One region of the Gilliamella sp. G0441 genome, then DNA from elsewhere that is predicted to be linked to it. Evidence: riboswitches for the same ligand, from Rfam matches in the RefSeq annotation. Region 1 holds a riboswitch; the other holds the start of a gene.

Region 1 (15,711 bases):
AATATCCCTTGGAGGATCTTGTTGTAAACGTGACACAACAACATTATTCTCATAAATAATTTGACCTTCATCTAACGGTACTTCTTTATTAAGGACTTTAAGCAGTGTTGATTTACCGGCTCCATTACGTCCGACAAGACAGACTCGCTCATTAGCTTCAATTGACATATCAATATGATCAAGTAGAGGCGCATCGCTAAAGGAAAGGTAAGCATTTGTGAGGTTGATTAATGACATATTCTGTATTTTTATTTGGCAATTAACTGATATAACGTTATTCTATCATAAAGTTGCCTTAAGCAACTAAAATCAATTCGCCAAAATTTTACTAAAAACTTCGCTAAAGTGAAATTACTGTTCTCTTTCCTTAAACAACTAATACTGTTATATTTATTTAATTAAAGGAAATATAAATGAATTTCAGTATGGAGGTTATTATGAGTCATATGTGGACATTTCAACGTGTTGGTGGCTTAGATCAAGTTGTATTTAAAAATGCGCAAGACATTATCAATTTACCCAATCTTGATCCAAAATTATGGGTTGCACTGAGTTGTCCTACAACTGGACTAGATTTTGACAAAAGAACGTTAACATTATTAGATGAAGACCAAGATGGGCGCATTAGAATACCTGATATTTTAGATGCGATAAGCTGGACAAGAAGTAAAATACTCTCTTTCGAAACAATTTTGAATGCTTCCGATGTGTTACCTTTGTCACAAATTGATACCACAACCGAAGATGGACAAAAGTTACTAGTCACAGCGAACAGTATTCTTACCAGTTTAAATAAAAGTGGTTATGATTATTTAACCCAAGAAGATGTCCAAAAATCGATTAAGATTAATTCAGGCAAATTATACAACGGTGATTTAATATTCCCACCTTCAAATGAACTTTCATCTGACATGCAAACTTTTATTAAATCTGCAATAAAAACCGTTGGTGCTGAAAAAGATATGAGCGGTGAAGAAGGTATTAACTTAGCCATTGCCATGACATTCGTCAAAAATCTACAAACATGGAAACAATGGCAAACCGATATCAGAAACACCCAAACACCATTTGGTGAAAATAGTTCAGAAATATGGAATTTAGTTCAAACATTAAAACCCAAAATTGATGATTATTTTTTGCGAGTCGAACTTGCTCAATATGCCCCACAAGCACAAACAGCATTAAATGTTGATGAAAAATATATCGTTCCAACTGAGAATGGTTTACTATCAGATGAAGCGTTAGCAGAATTACCTTTATCTAAAATTGATACCCACAACTTCCTTGATCTAGTAAATGGTCTCAATCCTTTATGGAAAACTAAAATTACACGATTTAAGAGTCTTGTTTCTCCACTCTTAACAAATCCTAATCAATTAACAGAAGAGGAATGGCAACACATTCAATCAAGTCTGGATGCTTATTCTTCTTTGATTAATTCGTCACCAAAAATGGAAAAGTTAGAGGTTACAATTCAACCTACTGCTAGTATTGAAGAGTTATCGACCAGTACAATTAATAATATAATAAAAAAAGATTTATTTTCTCAATTCCAAGAGATGGTTGAGCAAGATAATAAAACCCCAATTTCTGCTTCCGATGTGCTAATTTTAGAAAAACTAGTTCTCTTTCATAAACATCTTTATCGTTTATTGGTTAATTTTACCTCTTTTTCAGATTTCTTTTCACTTGAAAAAAGAGCAGCATTTCAACTTGGTAAACTCTATATTGATGGTCGCTGTGCAACACTTTGTGTTTCAGTTGATAACATTGCCAAACATTCAACGATGTCTGGTTACTCAGAGTTATGCCTACTTTATTGTGAATGTACACGAAAAGGTGAAAAAAAGCTGATCGCCGCAGCCATTACCGCTGGACAAGGTGATTTATTGATTGAAGGTCGAAATGGTGTATTTATTGACAACGATGGTAATGATTGGGATGCTAATGTGGTTAAAATTATCACAAAACCAATCAGTATCCAGCAAGCCATATGGGCACCTTATCAACGTATTGGTCGCCTTATTACTGAACAAATTAACAAATGGGCAACCAGTAAGGACGCTGATATCGAAAAAACCGGTACACAAGTCTTACAAAATCCAGAGACTAAATTTGATATTGGCAAAAGTGTCGGTATATTTGCCGCAATTGGTTTAGCTATTGGCGCAATCGGTACCGCTTTAGCAACTATTTTCCAAGCGCTATTTTCATTAAGCTGGTGGCAACTTCCTTTGGTTATTATTGGATTATTCTTAGTCATATCGGGACCTTCTGTCATTTTGGCTTGGCTAAAATTAAGGCACCGAACACTTGGACCACTTCTTGAAGCATCCGGTTGGGCAATTAATGGGCAAGTTAAGATAAACTTATTATTAGGCGGATTACTCACTAGTAAAGCGGAATTACCAAAAAATGCTAAACGTAATTTACGAGATCCAATGAGAAAACGTCGTAATAAATTTGCTATTGTATTTTGGATAGCTTTAGTATTAGGTATAGGTATAACAGGTGGATGGTTATGGCATAAAGGTCATATAAAACACTTTATAGAGCAACATAAGCAAGAACTCATACAAAAAACTAGTGACACAGAAAAACAATAAAAACAAATCAATGATTATCGCCGATGATTGGCGATAATCATTATATCTTAATGTTGATAAACAGGTAAACGCCGACATATTGCTAATACTTTTTCTTTAACAGCTTGAATAGCTTGTTCATCATCAATATTATCTAAAACATCACAAATCCAATTAGCCAATTCACGAGACTCTGGCTCTTTAAATCCTCGCCTTGTAATCGCTGGTGAACCAATACGAATACCTGATGTCACAAATGGACTTTGTGGATCTTTTGGTACACTATTTTTATTCACGGTAATATTTGCACTACCTAATGCTGCATCGGCTTCTTTACCTGTAATTTTTTTATCGACTAAATCAATCAAAAATAGATGATTGTGTGTTTCACCTGAAACAACTTTATAACCCCGCTTTAAAATCACATCAACCATTGCTTGTGCATTTTTAACGACTTGCTGTTGGTATTGTTGATAAGCTGGTTCCATTGCCTCTTTTAATGCCACCGCTTTTGCTGCAATGACATGCATTAAAGGCCCACCTTGGGCACCCGGAAATACCGATGAATTTAATTTTTTATAAAGATCTTCACTACCACCTTTTGCCAAAATTAATCCCCCCCTTGGTCCACCAAGGGTTTTATGGGTTGTTGTGGTGACCACATGCGCATAAGGAACAGGATTTGGATAAACACCTGCTGCCACTAAACCTGCAACATGCGCCATATCCACAAATAAATAAGCACCCACACTATCAGCAATTTCACGCATACGCTTCCAGTCAACAATACCAGAATAAGCAGAAAAACCACCAATAATCATTTTAGGTTTCGACTCCTTAGCAATGGTCGCTAACTGTTCATAATCGATACGACCTGCCTCATCAACACCATAGGCAACCACATGATAAAGCTTGCCTGAAAAACTAACTGGTGCACCATGGGTTAAATGACCACCTTCAGATAAATTCATACCCAGTACTGTATCGCCAGGATTTAATAACGCAGTATATACGGCAAAATTAGCTTGCGAACCGGAATGGGGTTGTACGTTAGCATAATCAGCACCAAATAACGTTTTAGCTCGTTCAATAGCCAGTTTTTCAACGATATCAACATATTCACAACCACCGTAGTAACGTTTATCTGGATACCCTTCTGCATATTTATTGGTTAATTGAGAACCTTGTGCTTGCATGACTCTTGGGCTGGCATAATTTTCAGATGCAATTAATTCAAGATGATCTTCTTGACGTTGTTCTTCACCCTTAATGGCATCCCACAACTCCTTGTCATAATCGGCAATAGTCATTTCTTTACTAAACATTTTGACTCCTTATTTTCAATTACATTGGCTTTTAGGCTGTTGGTTAACTTTATGCTTAAAAATCACGATGAATTATCCTTACCTATTCAACATTTTATTTCAATCTTTTTTATGAGTTATAAATAATATTTATAGAAATAAGATTATAAAAATATCGATATGCTAAATATCCGATTAACTTATCAAATGGTTATGATTTAACCTTAACAAAAAAATGTTAATTTTTAATTTATTTTTTGATAAATAATAGATTAATTACACTCAAAATTGTCAGTTAACAGCATTCTATCTAGCTATTGAAATAAAAATACTCGCTGCTTTTTATTTTTCATAATATTAAGTATATACTTATGCAAAAGTTAATTATTGAGTATTTTGTTCTATGCCACTTTCGACATTAATTGTTTTACCTCTTTTAATTATTACCGTCGTGGTTGCCTCTTTTTTTAAACGCAAAAAGTGGCAACTGCTGGTGATCAGCCTGTTGACAGTTTTTATTGTCATGGAGTTAACTTCAATCTATTTTAGTGGCGGCTTTATAGATTATCAGTTTTACGTCAATTTAAACATCAATGACATTGTACAAGGATTATTTATTTTTAAAGTACAAGCACTCTTGGTTACTGCTGTCTTTTTGGGTTTTGTATTTTTACTGTTCAAGTTAGCGGGTTTATTTAAACGCAAATGTCATCCATTACTGCGTTTGGTATTTGCTATCATTGCCATTATCAGCATCAGTTATCACAATGGCCCTTTAAGCCGTTTATACGAAATTTATCAAGTGACAAACGCACCGCGGGAATCATTTGAACAAGCTCTACAAATGCTCAATATGACTGACTATACTAATAAAAATCAGTTAATTAGTCATAAAGGAAAAAATATTGTCGTCATTTCGTTAGAATCGTTTGAGCAAGGTTTTTTAGATTTTGCGGATATCACACCGAATTTAAGACAATTACGTCAAACATATACTTTCTTCCCGAATATGCCAATGAGTGTTGGTAGTAGCTGGACAACTGCATCAATGTATACTTACATGACGGGCGTGCCTTTTTTAATTGGTGGATACTCAACTTCTCCATTGATGAAAAGTAATCAAACTCAATTAATTAACTTAGGTGATGTCCTTAAAAAAGCGGGATATCAAACTCGCTATGTTATGGCTGGCCCTGACTTTGCTGGTATCGGTCACACAGCTGAACTATTGGGAATGCAAGTTGTTTCGGAAAAAAATTATCCATCCCAATACCCTAAAGCACCATTTGGATTATATGACAAAGATATTTTTGATATCGCTAAAAAACAAATTAATGATATGAATGAGGCAAATCAACCTTTTGCTTTATTTATTTCAACCGTTTCAACCCATGCCCCTAATGGATTTTACGATGAACGAATGGCATCGGTTATTACACCTAAAGATGACAATATGTCATTTGTTGCTGCCTCACTGGATTATAATGTCGGACAATTTATCCAGTATTTAGAGCATAACGGATTGCTTGAAGATACGATCTTTTATATTTTTCCAGATCACTTAATGATGGGTTCAGGTACCCCTACCATTAATCGCCTATCTCAAAAAGAGCGTAAACTTTATTTATTAACGAATGCAAAATCTGAAAATTTGAACAAATCTCCCGATCAAACAATCTATCAAATTGATTTGCCTAGATTGATTTTAAATGGTGCACAAATTAAAAGTAATGCTAAATTTTTAACCGATTATCTAACCGAAACCGACAGGGATAAAAAACAATTTATTGAACAAAATAAATCCAAAATCGCAACCTTAAATCATTCTGCAGAACAATAAAAATAGGGTTAAAATGACTGTCGATACCATGCTCATAGTTACTACCGTTAGTTTTTTGGGAATGATTTCGCCCGGGCCCGACTTTTTTTAGTTTTAAAAAATAGTTTAAGCTATAGCCGAAAAATAGCTTTATTCACGTGTTTGGGTATCATCATCGCCATATTAATCCATATGAGCTATTGTGTTGCAGGTATCGCATTACTAATTTCTACAACACCTATACTCTATAATGCATTACGTTATGTTGGTGCTACATACTTAATTTGGATAGGAATTAAAGCGTTACTTGCCAAAAATAGGGGTTCTAATTATATAGGTTCCGTATCAAATAGTAGAATAATCACCACCAAAACAGCTTTTATTCAAGGTTTTTTATGTAACTTGCTTAATCCTAAAGCGACTTTATTTTTTCTAGCCATATTTACTCAAGTACTAAATGAAAATTCTACACTGTATGATAAATTATTAGTTGCTCTGATTATTTGGACGGAAGCCATTTTGTGGTGGCCTTTTGTCGTCTTTATTTTCCAAACCCAGACCATCCAAAGACGCTATTATAAAGTACAGTTTATCATTGATAAAATCTTAGGGATTATGATTGTGATACTAGGTTTGAAAGTTGCTTTAGGAAGTTAAACCAACAATACTAACTTAAATTAACACTTATGTAAGTCTCTATTGAACGTCAGTATTGCTAATTCAAAAAAAATAACTCGCTTTATTTTTGAATATTTGGCTGTTACTTGATACACTGTGAGCTAACATAATAAATCATTATTTACATTTTTAATTATAAAATGATACAAATCATATGGTTACCGTTTAAAGACATTCCATAGGCTAATTGAAATGGATAAATTATTAAAATATGGTCGAGAACTTCTTGAGTTAGAATTAAGCGAAGCTCAAAAATTACCTCAACGCCTAGGCGAAGATTTTATTAAAGCTTGCAAACTCATTTTGATGGCAAAGGGGAAAATTGTTGTATCAGGTATTGGAAAATCGGGACATATTGGAAAAAAAATTTCAGCTTCTTTAGCAAGTACTGGCTCTCCTTCTTTTTTTATGCATCCAACAGAAGCGCTACACGGAGATCTAGGTATGGTAAGTGAAAACGATGTTGCTATTCTAATCTCATATTCTGGTCGTGCAAAAGAGTTTAACTTTATACTTCCAATACTGGCTTCAATGAATGTTCCTGTTATTGCAATAACTGGGACATTAGACTCACCATTAGCAAAAGCGGCAGATGCTGTGATTGATATTTCAATTGAAAAAGAAGCATGCCCTATGGGATTAGCACCAACATCAAGTTCAACTAACACCTTATTGATGGGGGATGCACTCGTTATTGCTGTGATGCGAGCTAGAGGTTTTAAAGAAGAAGATTTTGCTCGTTCACATCCAGCTGGTAGTCTAGGTGCAAAATTACTTAATCAAGTTAAAGATGTAATGAGAACAGGTGAATCAATTCCAAAAGTTTCACACACTGCAACAGTTTTTGACGCAATGCTGGAACTTAGTAGGACTGGCGTTGGATTAGTGGCAATCTGTCAGGATGATAATAAAATTATAGGGGTATTTACAGATGGAGATTTAAGACGATTGTTGTTAAAAAATGGTACACTACATGACAGTATAAAAACTGTTATGACGAGTCCCGGATATAGAATACCCGCAAGTTGGAAAGCGACTGAAGCTTTAAAATCATTTAATTATCACAATATTACTGCTGCACCTGTAGTGAATACTGAAGGTGAATTAGTTGGCGCTTTAAATATACATGATCTGCACCAGGCAGGTATCAGCTAAAACTATTGCTAAAATACCTATTGCAAAAAGGGGCTTTCTATTGAGATAATTACCACCCTAAATTTTTGTCGTATTAGACGGAGATACAAGAAATGTTACACAATAGGCATCATATGATTGTTAAAATCATCAAAGTTTTTATTGTGTGGTAAATTTTAACCAAAATTAATAGATGATGAAACTACAATGGCAGAAAAGCGAAATATTTTTCTAATTGGCCCTATGGGGGCAGGAAAAAGCACAATAGGTCGACAAATTGCGCAACAATTAGGCATGGAGTTTTTTGACTCAGATCAAGAGATCGAAAAACGTACGGGTGCTGATATTGCCTGGATTTTTGACTTAGAGGGTGAAGACGGATTCCGCGCCAGAGAAGAGAAAGTCATTAATGAATTGACTGAGAAACAAGGTGTAGTCCTAGCAACTGGTGGAGGTTCAGTGTTATCTAAAGAAACACGTAACCGATTATCAGCTCGTGGGATTGTGATCTATCTAGAAACAACGATTGAAAAACAAATGGCAAGAACTCAAAAGGATAAACGTCGTCCATTATTACAAGGTGGCAATACTCCTCGAGAGCTATACGAAGAACTTGCAGATGAACGTGAACCACTTTATCAAGAAATTGCAGATATTACTATCAAGACAGATGAACAGAGTGCTAAAGGTGTTGCTGGTTATATTATCGATAAAATAGAGCAAATTTAGACTATTAATTTTTATTATTAAAGTTGATACTGAACTAATAACATAGCAACTCAGTAAGTTAAGGAGTAAATATGCGTGTAGATAGAGATGACCGTTACATATCAGAAAAAGCAAATAAAGACTCTAAAACTTCATTAAAATTACTAAATTTAGTTGAAAATTTTTCTAAACCAAAATTAATAATTCTTGGTTGTGCCGTCGTCATTTTTTTGATATCACTCTATTTTGTGCTATTTAGTTCTTCAAATAAAAATGAGCCAACGCCATTGACGCCTCCTGACGTCAATGGATCTTTATTATCGAATACTGATAACAATATTAATGAATCAATAGGTAGTGCTTCAAACCTTTCTATAGGTAACACGCATGCAACTAATTCCGATTCTTTAACCAATAATCAAGCTACATCTGTATTAAGTGGAAATTCAATTGAGCAACAAACACACACAAGTAAATATAATTCAAAAAATGAACCAAATTATTCTAATGAAACTCAAACGGTCAAACAGAAAGTAAATACTCAAACAAAAAGGACTGTTGGAAATACAAGTAACTCAAAAAATATTAATTCAATTTTCAACAATGATGACTATACCATTCAACTTAGTGCATCATCATCAATTGAAAATTTAAAAAAATTAGCTGAAAGATATAACATTACTGATTACCAAATTTATGAAACTAAACGCGATAATAATAGTTGGTTTGTTTTAGTAAAAGGTAAATATTCATCATATGATGAAGCACAAAAAGTTATCAAGTCTTTACCGAGTGCACTACAAAAAGCTAATCCATGGGTCAAATCTGGCGCAGCAATAAATAAAGAGAAAATTGGAAAGTAAAGGATATGGTTCATTTATCCTATCAAAAACAACATAGGAGTTTCCGTTGAAAAAACAACGAGCCTTTTTAAAATGGGCTGGAGGAAAATATGAACTTGTGGACACCATTAGGCAGTATCTACCAGAGGGAGATCAACTGATTGAACCTTTTGTTGGTGCAGGTTCCGTCTTCTTAAATACCAATTATAAAAGCTACCTTTTAGCTGATATTAATAATGATTTAATTCAATTATTCAATTTATTAAAAACGAAACCGAATGAGTTTATTAATGATTTAAAAACATTGTTCAAACCTCAGAATAATCAGCCTGAGGCATTTTATCAATTAAGAGAGGTATTTAATTATAGTAAAGATCAATATTTACGATCTTTATTATTTATTTATTTGAATCGCCACTGTTATAACGGTTTATGCCGTTATAACAATAGTGGGTATTTTAATGTACCATTTGGTCGCTATAAAACAATCTATTTTCCAGAAAAAGAACTTAACTTTTTTGCACAAAAAGCACAAAATGCGGAATTTATATGTGCACCCTATCAACAGGTTATGAAAAAAGCAAAGCAAAATTCTGTGATATACTGTGATCCACCCTATTTATCACCAAATGAATCGGCCGGATTTACGGCTTATTATTCAAATAATTTTGGCTATGAAGAACATAAAAAACTCTCTAAATTAGCCGAAAAAATAGCTTATAAAAATAATATTCCAGTACTGGTATCCAATCATGACACGGATTATACAAGAACGTTATACAGTAAAGCTCGCCACCTTTATCGAGCTGAAATGCGACGCTCAATTAGCTGTGATGGTGAAGGTCGAAAAAAAATTGACGAAATATTAGCGTTATACAAAAAATATTAAAAAATTTAAGTATAAGCTTCTATGATTAGAGGTATGTTATGAAAGAGTTTATTATTGCACCATCAATACTTTCAGCAAATTTTGCTTGTTTAGGTGAAGAAACACAAAAAGTGATTGATGCAGGAGCTGATGTAATCCATTTTGATGTCATGGATAATCATTTTGTACCTAATCTGACAATGGGAGCAATGTTTTGCCAAGCGCTACGTGACTACGGCATAAACGCCCCAATCGATGTCCATTTAATGGCATCACCTGTCGAAGAACTTATTGTCTCTTTTGCAAAAGCTGGTGCTAGCAATATCTCTATTCATCCCGAAGCAACGATTCATCTTGACCGAACGTTGCAACTTATCAAAGATCATGGTTGTACCGCTGGTTTAGTTTTTAATCCGGCGACTCCGTTAGATCATTTAGATTATGTAATGGATAAAATTGATATTGTTTTATTAATGGGGGTTAACCCCGGTTTTGGTGGGCAATCATTTATCCCATCAACTTTAAAAAAATTACAACAAGTTAAACAACGCATTATTGAATCAGGGCAAAAAATCAGGCTTGAAATTGATGGCGGTGTCAAAGTTGAAAATATTGCAGAAATAGCCAAAGCTGGTGCTGATATGTTTGTTGCAGGATCTGCTATTTTTGGACAACCTGATTATAAAACAGTTATTGATGCTATGCGAAAAGAATTAGCAGGAGTTAAACATGCCTAAACTGGATGACATTCAAGCGATAGCATTTGATCTGGACGGCACACTCGTTGATAGTGTACCCGGACTTGCATTAGCTATTCAGCAAATGCTTGCTGATTTACAATTACCCACAGTTAGCAAAGATCAAGTAAAAAATTGGGTAGGTAATGGTATCGATGTTATGTTAGAACGTACATTTAAAGCAATCGATATTACCCCAACAGCAGAATTGTTTAGCCATGCTAAAAATTGCTTTAATCAGCACTACGATAAAGTTATCGATGCAGAAACAAAACTCTTTCCACATGTTAAAGAGACCTTAAAAACACTTTATGATAACCATTATCCATTAGCACTTGTTACCAATAAACCTGCACAATTTTTACCTGCTTTATTAGCATCATTAGGCATTAAAGAATATTTCAAACTGGTGCTAGGTGGAGGTGATGTTATCAAGTTAAAACCTCATCCAGCTCCACTTTATCAAGTTATGGCAACGTTTGGGCTTTTTAACGATCAATTACTCTTTGTCGGTGACTCTAAAAATGATATTACAGCAGCAAAGAATGCTAACTGCCCTACTGTTGCGTTAACTTATGGTTACAACTACGGTGTATCAATAGCGACTAGTGATCCGGATTTTTTATTTGACGATTTCAAAGATATATTAACCTTGTTACCACTGCCCAAAGCTGAGGCAAAAAAATAACAAGTAAAGTAACAGAATGAATAGATTAGGAATAAATTATGAGTAAACCGATTGTATTTAGTGGCGCTCAGCCATCAGGAGAACTAACACTTGGCAACTACTTGGGTGCTTTAAAAAATTGGGTTGCTTTACAAGCGGAATATGATTGCGTTTATTGTATTGTTAACCAACATGCCATTACGGTACGACAAGATCCTCAAAAACTGCGTAAAGCGACCCTTGATACCATGGCGCTTTACTTAGCATGCGGTATTGATCCGAAAAAAAGCACTATATTTGTACAATCTCATGTACCAGCTCATGCTGAATTAGGTTGGGCATTGAACTGTTATACTTATTTTGGTGAACTCAGTCGCATGACACAATTTAAGGATAAATCATCACGACATGCTGAAAACATTAATGCAGGGCTTTTTGATTATCCTGTTTTGATGGCAGCCGATATTTTATTATATCAAGCTAATTTAGTCCCTGTTGGTGACGATCAAAAACAACATCTCGAATTATCCCGTGATATTGCAATGCGCTTTAATGCCCTGTATGGTGATATTTTTACTGTTCCGGAACCCTTTATCCCTAAAGTTGGTGCAAGAGTAATGTCATTACAAGATCCAACGAAAAAAATGTCCAAATCCGATGAAAATCGAAACAATGTAATTGGATTACTTGAAAATCCTAAAGATATTGAGAAAAAAATCAAACGTGCAATGACCGATTCTGATGAACCACCTGTTGTACGTTATGATTTAAAAAATAAAGCAGGTGTATCAAATTTACTAGATATATTAACTGGCGTAACAGGAAAACCCGTCACCGAACTTGAAAAAGAGTTTGAGGGTAAAATGTATGGACATCTTAAAACGGAAGTGGCGACGCAAGTGATTGATATGATAAGTCAATTACAAACACAATATCACCAATATCGTGATGATGAAGATTATCTCTTTTCAATCATGAAAGAAGGCGCTGAAAAAGCTCGAGCTAAAGCGGATATCACATTGAAAAAGGTCTATGACGCTATCGGTTTTGTATAGTCTAAAATCAAATAACATAATTATTATTAACACTAAACAGTATTAATTGGCTTAATATAGGCATTTATTATCACCATAATAATAAAAGATAGAAGAGCCATTTAATTAAAATAGGTTAGTTATGAAGATTATCATTCTTGGGGCAGGACAAACAGGCAGTGCGCTTGCAGAATATCTCGTTACTGAAAAACAGAACGATGTCACTGTTGTCGATGAAGATCATGATAAATTGCAATCTTTGCAAGAGCGCTTTGATTTACAAGTCATTTGTGGAAAATCATCTTATCCACAAGTTCTTGAAAGTGCCGGTGCTGAATCTGCTGATATGCTTGTTGCTGTTACCAATTCTGATGAAATCAACATGATGGCGTGTCAAATTGGGCATGTCATGTTTAATATTCCGCAAAAAGTGGCGCGTATCCGCGCACCGGAATACAATGATAAAAGATATCCTTTTTTTAATAAAGAGTGTATCAATATCGACCATATCATTGCACCAGAAAACCTTATTACTAACCACATTAGTCATCTTGTTCAATATCCAGGCGCATTACAATTTGCCTCATTCAACGATACCCGTGTGTGTTTAGTCGCCGTTATGGCGTATTATGGTGGCGCGCTAGTTGGCAGTGAACTATCAGAGCTTAAAGAACATCTTCCGCATGTTGAAGCCAGAGTCGTTGCTATCTACCGTAAAAATCGCTTTATTCGTCCACTGGGTTCTACCTTAATTGAAGCTGGCGATATGGTGTATTTTATTACTCCGCCAACCAATATCAAAGCCGTGACCAGTGAGCTACAACGTTTAGAAAAACCCTATAAACGAATTATCATTAGTGGTGGTGGCGGCATTGCGCTTGCACTGGCTAAGCGTTTAGAAAATGATTATCAAGTCAAACTAATTGAACGCAATGCCGAACGGGCAGAACTCATTGCTGAACAGTTACTTAATACCACGGTATTACATGGCGAATCATCAGACCAAGAATTGCTATCCCAAGAACAGATTGAACTTACCGATCTTTTTATTGCGGTAACGGGTGATGATGAGTCAAATATTATGTCATCGATGCTAGCGAAAAGAATGGGCGCGAAAAAAGTCATCGTTTTAATCCAAAAACAAGCTTACCTAGAACTCATTAATGATAGTGTGATTGATATTGCTATTTCACCCCAACACGCTACTATTTCTGAACTTTTAAGTCATGTCAGACAAACAGGCATCGTCAAAGTTGTATCACTACGACAAGGCGAATCTGAAATTGTGGAAATCGTTGCGCATGGTGATAAAGAAAATTCAAAACTGGTCGGGAAAAACATCAATGGATTAAAGCTACCGTCTGGGGCAACAATCGGCGCAGTTGTACGTGATGAAGATGTTATTATTATCAACACGGATTTAACGATTGAAGAGAATGATCACCTGATTATTTTCTTGCCGGATAGAAGAGCGATTACCGATATCGAAAAATTGTTACAATAACATCTAAATCGAAATTTTCTATTATACAAACTTGTTAAAAGCCAATAGACAGTTCATAATATAAGCATAATTTTGACTCGGGGTGTTTTTTATTCATTAAAAAACTGAGAGTTTACCCGTTGAACCTGATCTGGATAACACCAGCGTAGGGAAGTCTAGCCATTCAACTTTACAATAGGCAAATTCTTCCCGATAAATCAAATAAGGAATGAACATGTCAGTAACCACATCGCTTCAAATCACTCAAGTTACACCTTTTATTAATCTTGTCAAAACGCAACGACCATTAGTTCATTGTATAACAAATGATGTTGTACAAAATTTTACAGCTAATGTTCTACTTGCTATTGGTGCTTCACCAGCAATGATTATTGCTGAACAAGAAGTGACTGAATTTGTTAAAATTGCTAATAGTTTACTGATTAACATCGGTACAATTAATCCCAATACCGCCAAAAGTATGCTACTTGCAGCAAGCCAAGCTCAACAGAGCCAAACTCCATGGGTACTTGATCCTGTTGCCGTTGGTTCGGCACTTGCTTATCGTACCGAAATTGCGCATCAATTATTATCATTTAAACCCACCGTTATTCGTGGCAATGCTTCGGAAATCTTAGCGCTTAGCGGTCAACTTGCATCATCAAAAGGCCCGGACAGTCAAGACTCGACAAAATCCGCTTTACAATATGCAAAACAATTGGCACAAGATTACCAGACTATCATCGCCATGACTGGTGACATTGATTATATTACTGATGGTCATACGACTTACGCTATAGCAGGCGGTGATATTGCTTTAACCAAAATTACCGGAACAGGCTGTTCCTTATCTGCTATGGTTGCAGCGTTTATTGTAAATTCAACCGATCCACTTTTAGCCACAGCAGCCGCTTGCTATATGATGAAAAAAGCTGGAGAAAAGGCAAATAAACAGCTTGGATTAGGCAGTTTTGCCGTATCGTTATTAGATCAATTATCACAATTTTATTCATCATACTAATAGGGACGTAGCATGCAGAAAAAATTGGATCTTACTCTCTATTTAGTGCTCGATCCGACACTATGTGGGGGAATCAGTGGCATGGTCGACACCACCAAAAAAGCCGTTGCTAACGGTGTAACCGCCGTACAATTACGATCAGAACAAGAATTGACAGGCAAAGATTGGTATAAAGCTGCTTTAGCCTTAAAAGAAGCACTCAGTCAAACATCAGTACCCCTATTGATTAATGATCATGTGGATATTGCTTTAGCTGTCGATGCAGATGGTGTGCATGTTGGTCAAAATGATTTGCCCGTTGATGTAGCTCGCCGATTGATCGGTAAAAATAAATGGTTAGGACTATCTGTTTCAAATCAACAAGAACTTGAAACCGTGCCTTGGCAAAACGTCGATTATATTGGAATTGGTCCTATCTATCCGACTTCAACCAAAAAAGATGCATCACCGGCAATAGGTATAGAGCGGTTAACTCAATTAGTCAAAACCAAACATTGTCCTGCTGTTGCCATTGGTGGTATCGACGTAACAAAAGTTACAGAAATAATACAAACAGGAATTGAAGGCGTTGCAGTCGTATCTGCTATTTGTGGTCAAACCAATATTGAACAAGCAACCACCTTACTAATTAATAAAATACATCAAGCTAGATAGGAAGCAACATCATGACAATTACAGCCCTAACTATTGCTGGTTCAGATCCCAGTGGGGGAGCTGGCATCCAAGCCGATCTCAAAACGTTTTCGGCACTTGGTGCGTATGGCATGTCTGTCATTACCGCATTAACAGCACAAAGCACCCAAGGTGTTAATGCGGTATTTGGAATTCCGC
Region 2 (15,711 bases), 340 kb from region 1:
AATCCATGTCAACATGAATGATTTTTCGCATAATCTGAATGATAGCATCTAAAATATAACTGTATAAATATACAATATCATACCTTAAATGCTTGTGCAATCAGGATATCAACTACTCAAACAATTTATCAAAATCCATTAAACCTTTTTTATCATAAGGATCACCAATCCAACGTACTGATTGTTTAAATTTAGGATTGACTAAACTTTTTTCAGGCTGATATAAACTGTAACTTAAGCCGGCTAAATCAGACCAAGTGTGAATTAAATCTTGTGAGCTAAATTTTCGATCAACGTAAGCTTGATAATCATTAGGATGCGTTTTTAACCAACTTGGTGATTCCCAAAGTATAAACGGAATGGTATACATCGGTTTGGTTGGTGCTTTTTCATTTCGTCCTAAGACATCATACGGTGGTGTTTGATAAACCTCTTCACCATGATCGGAAAAATACAACATAAAACCGTTATTATGGCTCTGTTTAAAAGTATTAAACAAAGTCGTTATTACATAATCATTATAACTCACTGCATTATCATAGCTGTTGTAGACTTTGGCGTTATCATCGTCAATATCGAATGGAATGCCTGTCTTATCTTGAAAAACGTTATATTCACTATTTTTCGGATAACGAAATTCATATTTCATATGTGTACCAAGTAAATGAATAACAATAAATTTCTTTTTAGCGGGATCGGTTAACACTTCTTTAAAAGGCTGAATTACAGCATCATCATATTGTCTGGCACTTTGGTTACGATCGTTATTCATATAATATTGTTTATCTGTTTGCTTAGAAAACATGGTTAACATCGTATTTCGTTTAGTCATTGTTTGTTGATTGGTAATCCAAAATGTTTTATACCCTGCTTGTTTCATAAGATGAATGAGTGACGGTTGCTTTAAATACAAATCGGGATGCTGTTCATCGGCAAAAGTCAGGGCTTGTTCTAAAATTTCGATCGTATAAGGTCTGGATGAGACAACATCGTTGAAAACCAATAAGTTTGGGTTTTCTTTTCTAAATTGTTCAATCATAGGGGTAGTATTTCGGTTATAACCATAAATCCCCATTCTTGTCCGTGTAGTCGATTCCCCAATAATTAAGACTAATGTTCTCGGTGTATCTCCATTACTATCTTTCAAATTTTCGAATGAAGGCAAAGATTGCAAATTGTTCAGAATATTTTCCATATTAGAAAGTTGTGAACGGTAAGCGATATAGCTGCTCATTAATTGCCAAGGTACTGTCGTTTCCATACGGCTTAATAAATGCGCTCCCGCTCTCTCAAAGGAGGTTTTTTTTACCATTACACTGATTGCTAGTGGCATCAAAGCATAAATAGCAATCAACAATGAAACTATCCACTTAGTTTTATTTTGGACATAAACCGGCTTGACTTGTTTCCAAAGAAATAGCGCCACTAAAATATAGACGACTAATACGGCAATCAATTTAAAACTCAAGTATTGCTGAATATATTCATTAGATTCATTGAAATTTGATTCAGCCATTATAAAAAAAACACTTTGTGAAAACTCCTGCCGATAAATCACAAAATACGCTAACGAAATTAAAGACAATCCGCCAACTATAATCCCAAAAATGGCTGCAATTTTACGAGTATAATTAGGAAAAAATAACACCGGTATCAGCCAAATTAGACTGTAAATAATCGAATCCCTTAATCCGATAAAATTGGAATGTCCCGACAAAGCGATATACAATTGCAAAGCGGATGAAAAATAAGTAAAAAATAATATAATCAAAAATAACGAGGAAAAACTAAATTTCTGATCTGCTTTCAAATTTTGCATAAATATCAATAAAGAATCATGATGAAAAAGTTTTTATAAGATACATTGGGTAGATTAATAAAACCTTAAGCACTCACATTCGATATTGAAAAAAACAATAGCCAACTGTAATCATTAATGCATAAAAGCAATATTAAGCATATTTTCAATGAATATACTGCTCAGCTAAAGATTAATTTTAGCGGATTAAATCGACTTCAAGCCTAATAGCTGAGCAACATGTTGATGTTCTGCACAGGTTAACTTTTTGGGTGAATGATTAAAAATAATCTGTCCTTCATCGACAACTAAACATCGTGAAAAATAATACAAAGATTCATCCAGATAATGGGACACCATCATTAATGTTAATTCAAATTCTTCACAGATTTGATTAACTAATTCAAGCATTTCAAAACGTAGTGATTGATCCAGTGCTGAAAAAGGCTCATCTAAAAGTAAAATCGGACGATGTTGAATTAGACACCTTGCTAAGGCAACTCGTTGACGTTGACCACCCGATAATTGTTCAGGGTAACGTTGATTAAATCCTGTTAATCCAACTTTCGCTAAAATATCATCAATAATTTGCATTTGTGAAATATTAAGCTTTAAAGAAGGTTTTAATCCTAAAGCAATATTGTCTTGAACCGTTAAATGGTCAAACAAATTATTATGTTGAAACAACATAGATACGGGGCGTTTTCCGGGAGTGACATTCGTCATATCTTGATCATCGAGTATTATTTTTCCTGTATCAGGTGAAATAAAACCGGCAATTAAACTCAATAATGAACTTTTACCCGCACCACTTGGCCCAACAATGACGACCCGTTCTTTTGCGGCAATACCAAAATTAAAAAACATTTTAAAATTATCATAATGATAATTAATATGATTGAGAGTGATCATCATCCACCAAAACCAATAAACTAAAAGAGATAATTAATAATATTGCCGCTGTGACACTACCATCTTGATAATGATAATGCGATAGTTGCTCATAGAGGTAATAAGGCAATGTGATGACTGACTGCCCACCAAATAGTGCGATAATGCCAAAATCCCCTAAAGATAAGATAGCCGAAAAAACAAAACTTTTTAACATTAATTTGTTTAATGCTTTATATTCAATCAAATAAAAATGATTCATCCCTTCAATATTTAGTGATTGGCTTAATAGCCAATAACGCTTAGTCACATCAAACATAGGGATAGCAAGGCTTTTAATCACAAAAGGTAATGCCATTAAAGCATTACATAATATTAATAAAATGCAGATAAACCAAGTATTACCTGCATACTGATAAAATAATATAAACAATCCTGACGCTAAAATCATGCTGGGAATCGCTAAAATTAACGAACTGGCTAACATTAATCGATTACTCCACGTTATCTTATGATAAATGAGCAATCGACTATTTGTCCAAAGAATAAATAGTGACATTAACAGGGTTACCAGTGCCGATCCCAATGCAATGAAAAGTGAAAACAGTGTTGCATGTTGAAAGGTTGGCGTGAACAGTGACAAACGGAAAAAATAAACACCATCAATCACAATATTTATCAAAGGAAGTAAAATAAATAATCCCCCCATAATAATCATGATTGAACTTAGCAAGACAGCCAAGCCAGAAACAGGAAAACGATAGTTTTGCTTTATAAAACGCATTGTGACTTGTTTATTATTATTAAACTTTTGCATTATTCCCATAAAGCCTACACAACAAAGCAATTGCAATAAGGAAAGCAAAACCGCTTGAATAAAATCAAAATCACGAATGGATTGATAAATCGCTACTTCAATGGTGGTATATTTTGGTCCACCGCCTAAAGCCAACACAATCGCAAAACTTGAAAAACAGAGCATAAAAATCAGCGATGCCATAGGCAAAATTTGCCGACGAAGATGTGGCCATTCAACCAATCGAAAAAAAGTGTAACCTGAAAAATTTAATTGAGCGGCTAGCTGTTTCTGTTCAACAGGCACACTCATCAGCGTTCGGTAAAACAGACAACAAACATACGGAAAATTTAGAAATATGTGAGCTAATAAAATTCCTTTTAAACCATAAATAGACCAAGAAAAAGGCCTGTCTAAATATGTAAAAATGCTAGAGAGTAAACCTTGTTGCCCATAAACCGATAAAAGCCCTGTCACGACAACAAGCGCCGGTAAAATGAATGTCACCGGCATTATTCGTAATAATAACCTTTTACCCCAAAACTCAACCATGGATAGAGCCTTTGCCATTAGAATAGCTAAGATAATAGATAGACATGTTGATAGTGTGGCTTGATAAAAAGTTATCCACAAAATATGTAATAAATAGCTATCAATATAACTATTTATCTCACCTGAGGTTATCGCATAATAACAAATGGATAATAGCGCACTCCCCAGAACAACAATTATTCCGCTTGAGGCAATAATACCCGGTATTAATGTTCTAAAATTCAACATGCAACTATCTTGGATTATTTACTGATTGCTGACTGCCATTCACGAATCCAAGATCTTTGTTCTTTTTCAACTTGCTCAGGGTCAAATTCTAACGCCTTTGTGACAGGCTTTATTTGCTGATAAGCCTCAGGTAATGTCGTTTGAATAATCGGGTACATTACATTCTTTTCAGCAATTTGACGTTGTACTTCAGGTTTGAGTAAATACTGTAAAAAATGACGTGCTAACTCAGGTTGCTGACTGTATTTGATAATACCTGCAACTTCAACTTGACGATAATGTCCTTCATCAAAAATTGCTGCTTCATAGCGATGATCATTATTCATAATATGAGCAATCGGCGATGTACTGTAACTTAAAACAAAATCAGCTTCACCTTTCAAAAACATTCCATAAGATTCACTCCAACCTTTCGTAACGGTTACCGTATTTTTTGCGATCTTTTTCCATACATTAGCGGCATCATCACCATAGATTTTTTTGATCCAAAACAATAAACCTAGTCCTGGCGTACTGGTTCTTGGGTCTTGATAAATAATGCGCCAATTGGCTTTATTATCAACAAGTTGTTGCATACTATGTGGGGGAGTTTTTATTTTATCTTTGTTATAAATAAAAGCAAAATAACCAAAATCATAAGGAAGAAAATCATTATCCCACCAATCAGTGTTAAGATTATCAGGCTTATTGATTTGATGAGGAATAACAATATTAGCTAACTTAGCTTGTTGTATGATGTTATTGTCTAATCCCAAAATAACATCAGCATTAGTCTTTTTCCCTTCGAGCCGGATCCGATTTAAAATAGATACACCATCTCCTAACGAAACGATATCCAATTGACAATCACACTCCGCTTCAAAACCTTGCTTAATGGCTTCACCAGGCCCCCACTCAGACATAAAAGAATTATAACTATAAACGGTTAAAGTTGGCTTGGCATTGGCAGTAGAAACAATGAAAAAAGATGAAAGAACAATGAATAAAAGAAGATTATTACGAAACATTTTGCCTCCAAAATAGTGAATAAAAGACAAAAGGTTTGAGCAGACATAATAACTCAAATCCCTCCGCTGGCATGATCCAGATCAGGTTCGACGGGTTATGTTAATCAACATTCTCAGCCTTTTGGGCACCCCGTTGAGAACAGGTGATTAGTTTAGTAGGTCGCAGTTTGATTGTAAATAAATATTATCGATGAAATAAGGAGATTAAGGGGTTCTAGCTTTAAATTTTCAGTCACTTTATTAGCTACAGCAATCAAACTTAAAACCAATATAAACTTCGAGTTTCTTCAAACATCACTCCTTGATAACTCAAAAAACTTATTCAATTTTTAAAAATAAACTTCATCACCATCTTTATAATTATTGTTAGTCATCTTGAGATTAAAATAATAAACTAAATATAATCATAATTTCATTATTTAATTTTAAGAAATGTGAATAAAGATTAAGTTTTTATTTAAAAAAAAGTAGATGTTACTCTATCGCTTTGTATATAATGATTAAATCAGTTAGTTAATAACGATTAAAGGATTAATTATGTCTCAACTTTCAAAAAAACCTCGCTGGATGCGTGATCTGATACGCTATTTACCATCAAAATCTCAATTTGTTTTAACCGGAAATATCCATGATTTACAAAAATATAAAGACAGTACAGGATCAATTATTTCAGAAAAATTAGAATTATTAATTTTTCAAGTGTTAAAAGATGCGAAGTTTAGCCATGTTTTAATGTGGAATTCAAATTCCGGATTTGAAGAAATTCAAACACCAAGTTTACCTGCTGTTAACAGTGATGAAATATTTAAACGACTTAGATTGAACGCCCTTCATAAATCAGATTCAGCTAAAATAAATCATTTAAGCAATACGTTGGATGAATTAGTCAGTTACAATGAACAACCAGTTGCTTTAATCATCGACTACCAATCTCATTTAAGTAAAGACCATCATAATTTAAGTTTTAGTGAGCATCAGCTTTTTGCCCGTAGTCTTGCCTTATCAAAACAAGAAAAACCAAAATTAATAGGTTCAGATAATAAATTATTTTTTAATACGATTATTTGGTTAGTCGAAAACGAAAGCGCACTACCTGATTGGTTACTAATTAATAATCCTAACATCAGGCATATCCCGATAACAACAACCAATTATGCAACGAGAATAAAAACAACTAATGAATAGTATTTATTTGATGTCAATTTTATTGGTTAATCAATTGGTGAAAAACTTACTCAATTAGAAAAATTTATCTACGACAATACTGCACTTGAAACGGCATTAAAACTGAAGAGCGACCAAACGATTAATAGAAACATTGAAAAACTAGGCCAACTGAATCGTTTTTGTACAGTTGCCACTGATTCAAGCAAAAGATAATGATTTGCAATTTTTACAAAAACGAGCTTTGAGTAAAAAACACTCAAACAGCTAATCAAAACCCTGTTAAACTAAAGTAAACGACATCATCTGAGCCGTGACAAGTGTTTACTTTATCGGTATTATATTGGGCATTTATGATAATTGATTAGGTTTAGTGTGAATATTCAACAATTACTAACTCAACGTGTTTCGCAAGCAATGATAATGGCCGGTGCTGATAATAACTGTGATGCCTTAATTAAACAATCAGCTAAAGTACAATTTGGCGATTATCAAGCTAATGGCATCATGGCAACCGCCAAAAAACTAGGAATGCCACCAAGAGCGTTGGCGGAAAAGGTTTTACAACATCTAGATATTGATGACATTGCCGAAAAAGTCGAAATTGCTGGCCCCGGTTTTATTAACATCTTTTTAAAAAATAGTTGGATTGCTCAACAAAATGAAGTTGCACTGAGTAGCGATAAACTGAATATTACCTTACCTGCAAAAGCACAAACGATTGTTGTAGACTACTCAGCACCGAATGTTGCCAAAGAGATGCATGTCGGTCATTTACGTTCAACAATCATCGGGGATGCCACTGTACGAGTTTTAACTTTTCTTGGTCATAATGTTATCCGTGCTAACCATGTCGGTGACTGGGGAACACAATTTGGGATGCTCATTGCTTATCTGGAAAAAATGCAAAATGAACATGCTAATGATATGCAACTATCCGATCTGGAATCGTTTTATCGAGCAGCAAAAAAACATTACGATGAAGACGAAGTTTTTGCTGAAAAAGCACGTAATTATGTTGTAAAACTGCAAGGTGGTGATGAATATTGTCGTGAAATGTGGCGAAAATTGGTCGATATTACCATGACGCAAAATATTGCGACTTACAAACGTTTAAATGTCACACTTTCCGTTGAAGACACCATGGGCGAAAGCATTTATAACAAAATGTTACCCGGCATTGTGGCAGATTTAAAACATAAAAAATTAGCGGTAGAAAGCGAAGGTGCAATCGTTGTATTTTTAGATGAATACAAAAATAAAGAAGGCGAACCAATGGGCGTGATTATTCAAAAACGCGACGGCGGTTACCTTTATGCAACAACCGATATCGCCTGTGCTAAGTATCGTTATGAAACATTACACGCCGATCGCATACTTTACTATACCGACTCACGTCAGCATCAGCATTTAGAACAAGTTTGGACAATTGTACATAAAGCCAAATATGTGCCTGATTCTTTAAAACTCGAACACCATATGTTTGGTATGATGTTAGGAAAAGACGGTAAACCGTTTAAAACACGATCAGGTGATACGGTTAAATTAAATGATCTTTTAGATGAAGCGACTGAACGGGCAAAAGTCTTAATTCAAAGTAAAAATCCAGAACTCACTGAACAAGAATTAGCACAAGTCGTCGATGCCGTTGCTATTGGTGCGGTTAAATACGCTGATCTTTCTAAAAATCGTACCACTGATTATGTTTTTGATTGGGACAATATGCTTTCTTTCGAAGGTAATACGGCACCCTACTTACAATATGCTTATACTCGTGTGTTATCGGTATTTAGAAAATCCAATATTTCAGAAGATGACTTATCGGGAAGTATTATTTTAGAAACAGAAAAAGAACGCGCATTAGCCACACGATTAATTCAATTTGATGAAACTATATCAGTGTTAGCAAATGAAGGCACGCCTCATGTGCTTTGTGCTTATCTTTATGATATCGCAACGCTTTTTTCAAGTTTTTACGAAAACTGTCCTATTTTGACAGCCGAAAATGAAAACCTAAAATTAAGTCGCTTAAAACTGGCTTCTTTGACAGCAAAAACACTGAAAATTGGGTTAGATATGTTAGGCATAAAAACCGTTGACAAAATGTAGCATTTAATAGAATAAATTGAATGGATGCTGAAAAGTAATATGAAAAAGTTTATTATTCGTCATCAAAATAAATTGATGGCTTTTTTATTACTTTTAATAGCCATTATTGCTGTTCGGCTTTATCCCCATCCACCATTATCGGAATCATTCACCTTTTCAACACGTTTTTATGATGAAAAAGGTGAATTGATTCGTATGACTTTAGCTAGTGATGATCGTTATCGAGTTTGGACTCCCCTAAAAGATATTTCACCTGATATTATAAATGGCTTATTATTACATGAAGATCAATGGTTTTATTATCATATCGGTATTAATCCTTTTAGCTTAGTGCGAGCATTTTCAGCCACTTACTTGGGTGGCGGTAATCGTCAAGGTGCATCAACAATTACGATGCAACTCGCCCGAATGCATTGGCGATTAAATACCAAAAATATATTTGGAAAGCTAAATCAAATAGCCAGAGCAATTCAATTAGAACTAATGTATTCTAAAGAGGAAATACTTGAGGCATATTTAAATTATGCACCTTTTGGACGAAATATCGAGAGTATCGGCGCAGCTTCTTATATTTATTTCAATAAGCCACCTTCAGAAGTTAATTTACCTGAAGCACTTACATTAGTGGTATTACCTCAATCACCTACTTATCGAATTGATAGAAAAACAGGTCTTGCAGGCAAAGCACTCATTAAAGCTCGGAACAAATTATTTGAACGTTGGCAACAACATTATGAAGTCGATGAAGATATTGCTGCGCTTTTTTCTCAAAAATTGATTTTAAGACAACCCGAAAAACTTCCCTTCAAGGCTCCTCATTTTGTTAATCAAATCATTCAAAATCAAACAAGTAAACCTTACACGATAACAACAACATTAAATAGTAATCTACAAAATATCATTAAAGGGCAAGTTAACTTATTCATTGAGCGTAACCGATCAAAAGGCATACAAAATGTATCGATTATTTTAGTTGATACCCAAACAATGGAAGTAAAAGCATTGCTCGGTTCCGCTAATTATTTTGATCCGCATATTCAAGGACAGGTCAATGGAACATTAGCAAAACGCTCACCAGGATCGACCTTGAAACCTTTCATTTATGCCTTAGGAATTGATCAAGGAATTTTACATCCTCGAACAATTTTAAAAGATGTTTCAACAGACTTTGGTTTTTATACCCCTGAAAATTTTGATCTCAATTTTCGTGGTCCTATATCCGCAACAGATGCATTAATCCATAGTCGTAATATTCCTGCGGTAACTGTAGCATCACAATTACATCATCCAAGTTTTTATCAATTCTTAGTGAATTCTCATATCACAAAATTAGCCGATGAAAAACATTATGGGTTATCGTTAGTTTTAGGTGGAGGAGAAGTTACTGCTCAAGAACTAGTAGGCTTATATGCCATGCTTGCCAATCAAGGTAACTGGCAACCACTCAAATTTATAAAATCAGATGATCAAGATAAGCCAGAAAAGCAACTAAGTCCAGAAGCTGCATTTATGACAATGGAAATGTTGAAACAAAACACTCGTCCAAAAGATATATTAAGCAAAATGCAGAGAAATGTTTTACCTGTAGCCTGGAAAACAGGAACCTCATGGGGATTTCGCGATGCATGGACGGCGGGAGTATTTGGTCATTACGCTATGGTGGTATGGCTCGGAAATTTTGATGGAAGTGGAAATCATGCCTTCATTGGTGTAAATGCAGCGACGCCACTATTTTTTAACATTATTGACAGTATCAATGGATATTATCCTAATTTACGTGAACCTAACCGCACTTTGCCGACAAATATGAAACGAGTCGACATTTGTCTTACAAGTGGAAATTTATTAACTAAATGGTGTAAAGCAAAAGGAAAAACATGGTTTATACCCGGTGTTTCACCTATTAAGCCCGATACGATATTTAGACCTATAATGATTGATAATAAAACGGGGAAAGCTGTTTGTCCTCCTTATGATCCCAAAACATCGCACTTAGAAGTTTTTGAATACTGGCCATCAGATTTAGCTGCAATATTTGCTAAAGCAGGACTTCCAAAAAAATCGCCACCTAAAACATCCCATTGTGCTTTAACACAAAACTATTTAGGCGATCCACCTAAGATCACATCACCACTGAAAAATGTGGTTTATCAATTTCGTTCAACTAAGCAGAAGAATGAAAAAATTAGCTTTACCGCGAATAGTGATGGTAGTGCAAAATCATTATACTGGTTTGTCAATGACAGTTTTATGGGGGAAACTGAGCCTCATAAAGCAATTGATTGGGTTCCAACTGAAAGTGGTACATTTAAAATAACTGTATTAGACGATATGGGTCGAAGCAATACAAGGAATGTCAAAGTCGAGTTACTCAATTAACTTTTATGAATAGAATCAAGCTAGCAATTTTTGCTAGCTTGCTTTTTATAACACTTGTTTGGCAATACAAATATCTAGTTTTTCAGTATGATCCTTTGCAAATGAAGCAAACGCTTTAAAATGAGGAGTTAGGTTATGATTGTTAATTGCCTGTTTAGAGACCCATGTTTCAATGACGATATAAACATCAGGGTCATCAATACTTTGATTAAGTTCATAGCGAATACATCCGATTTCTTTTTGGCTCTCTTCCACTAGTTTTTTAAAAATCGTTTGAAAAGCACCACGAAATTCAGGCTTTATTTTTAGAGTAGCAACTATATTTAACTGGCTCATATAGACCTCTTTTTTGATAACAAATAGTTTAGTGATAATACCAATATAGGTTAATTTAATATCAATAAGTAGACAAAAAAAGATTAATCGACAAATCTCAATTTTTCGACAGCGACTTATTCCTAATAAATAAGCAGTTAAGTTTTTCTTCCTTACAAAATAAATAAAATAAGACTGTGAAGAAGTTAATTCATAGTAATAAAATCTAAAAAATAATACTTTAACTATAACATTTAATTACATATTTACTGAATTTTAAAGCTTGATCTTAATCAAGATATGTTTAGAATTTCTGCCATTAAATAACCAACAAGAGTTTTCCAAACCATGAACCTATGTAAATCAACAATGAGTCGTTTAAAAATTGTTGTTTTTATTTTTGATCCTCCTTTATGGAGGATTTTTTTTAGCTATTATTTTTGATTTTCAAAACAAATTTTAGGTAATTTATCAGTAGAGGCATAATATGACAGACAACAAAAAGATGTTATTAACCAGTCGAGATCAAAGTTTAAAAGCATTTTTAATGAACAAAATCAAGCAAAATGGCGGTTGGGTTAATGCACATATGCACGCTGATCGTGCTTTTACAATTACCGTTGACAGTTTTGACGTGTACCAAAAACAGACATTGATTGAAAAATGGGATACGTTAGACAAAGTCAAAGCCGGCATGACGGAAGAAGACTATTATCGTCATTTTAGTATGGCTGTTGAACGAATGATTGAACAAGGTGTTAGTGCCATGGGCTCATTTGTGGATATAGACCCTATCGCTGAAGAACGTGCAATCAAAGGCGCATTACGAGCACGAGAAACCTATAAAAACGATATCACCATTAAACTGGTGAATCAGACCTTAAAAGGCGTAATTGATAAAGAGGCCCGCTATTGGTTTGATAAAGGTGCCGATCTTGTCGATATTATTGGTGGCTTACCTCGCCGTGATGAACGTGATCATGGTGAAGGTATGGGACTTAAACATCTAGATGTATTAATGCAAACAGGCAAATCTTTAGGCAAAATGGTGCATGTTCATGTAGATCAATTTAATTCATCCGATGAGATAGAAACAGAGCAATTAACAGATAAAACCTTAGAACATGCAATGCATGGTCGTGTAGTGGCAATTCATAGTATTTCAATTACTGCCCATAGCTTAGAATATCGTCAAAAATTATACAAAAAAATGAAAGAAGCCCAAATGATGGTGATTGCCTGCCCGTTTGCGTGGATTGACAGTCCAAGGCGTGAAGAACAAGGCCCAACCCGTAACTCCTTAACCCCTGTTGATGAATTAGCCGCCGCTGGAATTCCTGTTGCGATTGGCACCGATAATGTCAGTGATTATATGCTCCCCTTTTCAACGGGTAACATGTGGGAAGAGCTAAAACTGTTAGTAACAGGATGTCGATATACCGATTTAGATAATGTGGTTAACGTCGCCACTCGAAATGGACGTAAAGTGCTGGGACTTGAGTAATTAACGCAAGGCGTTATAAATCAGTTTGTTAAAACAGATTATCCCTCTTTAGAGATTAAGATTCCCAACAACGCTGAAATTGTTGGGATTTTTACTATTATTGAACAGCATCAATGATTAACGATGCTTTTATTCTGATAAAAAATTAAGATCCAGCTCGATAATTTGGTGGCTCTTTGGTTATTAGCACATCGTGAACATGGCTTTCTTTCATGCCAGCGCCGGTTATTCGATAGAATTTAGATTGCGTTCTTAACTCATCGATAGTGGCACAGCCAGTTAATCCCATACAAGAACGTAATCCTCCCATTTGTTGGTGAATGATTTCTTTTAATGGGCCTTTATAGGCAATACGGCCTTCAATACCTTCAGGAACTAATTTATCAGCGGCATTATCAGATTGGAAATAACGATCAGATGAACCTTTCGCCATTGCGCCAAGTGATCCCATACCTCGATAAGATTTATAAGCTCGACCTTGATATAATTCGATTTCACCAGGGGCTTCTTCTGTTCCAGCAAACATTGAGCCAACCATAACACATGATGCACCTGCGGCAATGGCTTTAGCAATGTCACCCGAAAAACGAATACCACCATCAGCAATAACAGGAATATTATGTCGTTGAGCCATTTCAACTGCATCCATAATGGCACTAATTTGTGGCACACCAACACCTGTCACAATACGCGTAGTACAGATAGAGCCTGGACCAATACCGACTTTAACTGCATTTACCCCTGCATCGATTAATGCTTTTGCACCTTCCGCAGTAGCAATATTCCCCCCAATAATTTGTAATTCCGGATACGCTTGCCTTGTCTGACGAATCCGCTCTAATACACCTTCTGAATGTCCATGAGATGAGTCAATCAATAAAACATCAACACCTGCTTCAACCAATGCCGCAATACGTTCTTCATTGCCTGCACCAGCTCCCACAGCAGCCCCTACGCGCAAACGCCCTTTTTCATCTTTGCAAGCATGTGGTTTTTGTTCTGCTTTATTGTAGTCCTTAACCGTTATCATTCCTTTAAGGTGAAATTTGGAATCAACAACTAACACTTTTTCAACACGGTGTTCATGCATTTTTTTCAGCACAATTTCACGTTGTTCGCCCTCTTTTACCGTAACAAGTCGTTCTTTTGGTGTCATGACTGCCGTTACTGGTAACGATAAATCAGTCGCAAAACGAACATCTCGAGCAGTAATAATCCCCACTAACTCTTGAGATTGAGTAACCACAGGAAAACCGGCAAAACCATACTCTTTAGCAAGTTCGATAACATCTCGAATCGTGGCAGTAGGTAAAACGGTCACGGGATCTTGGACGATACCACTTTCATGCTTTTTCACCCTTTTTACATGGTTAGCCTGAGCTTCGATTGACATATTTTTATGAATAAAACCAATTCCGCCTTCTTGAGCTAGGGCGATGGCTAAATCGGATTCAGTCACCGTATCCATTGCAGCTGACAGCATCGGAATATTGAGTTTAATTGTTTGGGTTAGCTGAGTAGAAATAACAGCAGTGTTGGGTAATACCGTGGAGTGGGCAGGAACTAATAACACATCATCAAATGTAAGTGCTTCTTTAACTATACGAGACATGACAATATTCACCATTGAGTTGAATTGTTGATAAAATATTGCCGATGTATTCTACTGACTTTTGCGATAAAAGACCAGCGGTATTTTGATTCTTGAAATAGTTTGAACAGTTATCCTTCTTATTATTTCATCAAAAATAATTATATCTCATACAAACTAACCTTATAAAAAAAGATTAATGATCAAACAGCCGATTAATCCACTGACAGATATCACTGTTTCGAGTAAAGACCACGATTTCAATGTTTCGGTAATGCTCAGATTAAAATATTCTTTAAATAACCAAAAGCCAGGATCATTTACATGCGAAAAAACGACACTACCCGCACCCGTTGCAATAACCATTAATTCTGGGCTAACACCCGTTGAAGCAATTAATGGGAAAACAATCCCACCTGCCGTTAGTGCTGCAACCGTTGCTGAACCTAAGGCTAATCTTAATAAGGCTGCAATTAGCCACGCCATAACAATGGGGGAAATAGTCGATCCATGCATTATCTGTTCGATATAAACTTTCACGCCACTATCGACAAGAACTTGTTTAAATGCCCCACCACCCCCAATAATCAATAGCATCATTGCAATAATTTTAATTGAATCAACTAAGCTAGTATTGATGTCTGACATGCTACGGCCACGTAATAAACCAAAAGTGAATATGGCTATTAATACTGATATCAGCGTTGCAATGACTGGATCCCCAAAAAATTCAACATAGGGTAGCAACCAATGCCCATTATTTAACGTCATTTCACTTATGGCTCGGATTGACATTAATATAACTGGAATCAATGCGGTAAAAAGACTGACACAAAAACTAGGCATCTGCTGTTCAGTAAATGTTTTAGTATTATATAGACCTTCTTCAACAGGATGATTAATAGCACGAATAAAAGGTAACTTAGTTAAAATAGGCCCAGCTAGTATGACGGTTGGAATACCAATAATTGTGCCATAAAGTAAGGTTTTTCCCATATCGGCTTTAAATATTTGTGCAATCGCTGTTGGTCCAGGGTGCGGCGGTAAAAAACCATGTGTAACCGACAAAGCCGCTGCCATAGGAATACCAATATATAGCGGAGAGATACCTAAGGTTGCCGCTATAGTCAAAATTAAGGGTAACAATAAAACAAAACCAACCTCATAAAACAGAGCAAATCCAACTATAAATCCCGTAAGTGTCACTGCCCATTGAATCTTTTTATCGCCGAAAGTGGCAATGAGCGTTGTTGCTATCCGCTGTGCACCTCCACAATCAGCGAGTAATTTGCCTAACATTGCACCAAATCCCATAATTAATGCTAAGCTGCCAAGCGTGCCACCGACACCATTTTTGATTGATTTGATGATCTCCAT

Evidence for each region. A riboswitch is a leader RNA that binds a small molecule or an ion and turns the genes downstream of it on or off. The one in region 1 is predicted to bind thiamine pyrophosphate.
Region 2: linked by a shared signal. The riboswitch ahead of thiB (thiamine ABC transporter substrate binding subunit) and the one ahead of thiM (hydroxyethylthiazole kinase) in region 1 are both predicted to bind thiamine pyrophosphate.

Annotation. Positions count from the first base shown of each region.
Region 1 covers NZ_JBNRJF010000001.1:474,028-489,738, forward strand. Annotated here, with positions in the region: gene ACKJXD_RS02085 (ABC transporter ATP-binding protein) at 1-237, opposite strand, end outside; gene ACKJXD_RS02090 (hypothetical protein) at 414-2,606, shown strand; gene glyA (serine hydroxymethyltransferase) at 2,654-3,910, opposite strand; gene ACKJXD_RS02100 (sulfatase-like hydrolase/transferase) at 4,293-5,729, shown strand; partial or broken gene ACKJXD_RS02105 (LysE family transporter) at 5,743-6,365, shown strand; gene gutQ (arabinose-5-phosphate isomerase GutQ) at 6,579-7,541, shown strand; gene aroK (shikimate kinase AroK) at 7,728-8,249, shown strand; gene ACKJXD_RS02120 (SPOR domain-containing protein) at 8,321-9,091, shown strand; gene ACKJXD_RS02125 (Dam family site-specific DNA-(adenine-N6)-methyltransferase) at 9,138-9,959, shown strand; gene rpe (ribulose-phosphate 3-epimerase) at 9,998-10,675, shown strand; gene ACKJXD_RS02135 (phosphoglycolate phosphatase) at 10,668-11,363, shown strand; gene trpS (tryptophan--tRNA ligase) at 11,402-12,397, shown strand; gene trkA (Trk system potassium transporter TrkA) at 12,519-13,880, shown strand; TPP riboswitch at 13,949-14,049, shown strand; gene thiM (hydroxyethylthiazole kinase) at 14,095-14,880, shown strand; gene thiE (thiamine phosphate synthase) at 14,893-15,534, shown strand; gene thiD (bifunctional hydroxymethylpyrimidine kinase/phosphomethylpyrimidine kinase) at 15,543-15,711, shown strand, end outside.
Region 2 covers NZ_JBNRJF010000001.1:129,104-144,814, forward strand. Annotated here, with positions in the region: gene dinB (DNA polymerase IV) at 1-31, opposite strand, end outside; gene cptA (phosphoethanolamine transferase CptA) at 113-1,819, opposite strand; gene thiQ (thiamine ABC transporter ATP-binding protein) at 2,006-2,665, opposite strand; gene thiP (thiamine/thiamine pyrophosphate ABC transporter permease) at 2,688-4,265, opposite strand; gene thiB (thiamine ABC transporter substrate binding subunit) at 4,280-5,272, opposite strand; TPP riboswitch at 5,313-5,415, opposite strand; gene ACKJXD_RS00615 (hypothetical protein) at 5,810-6,457, shown strand; gene argS (arginine--tRNA ligase) at 6,812-8,545, shown strand; gene pbpC (penicillin-binding protein 1C) at 8,585-10,924, shown strand; gene ACKJXD_RS00630 (putative quinol monooxygenase) at 10,970-11,260, opposite strand; gene ACKJXD_RS00635 (amidohydrolase family protein) at 11,727-12,743, shown strand; gene guaB (IMP dehydrogenase) at 12,889-14,355, opposite strand; gene gntT (gluconate transporter) at 14,518-15,711, opposite strand, start outside.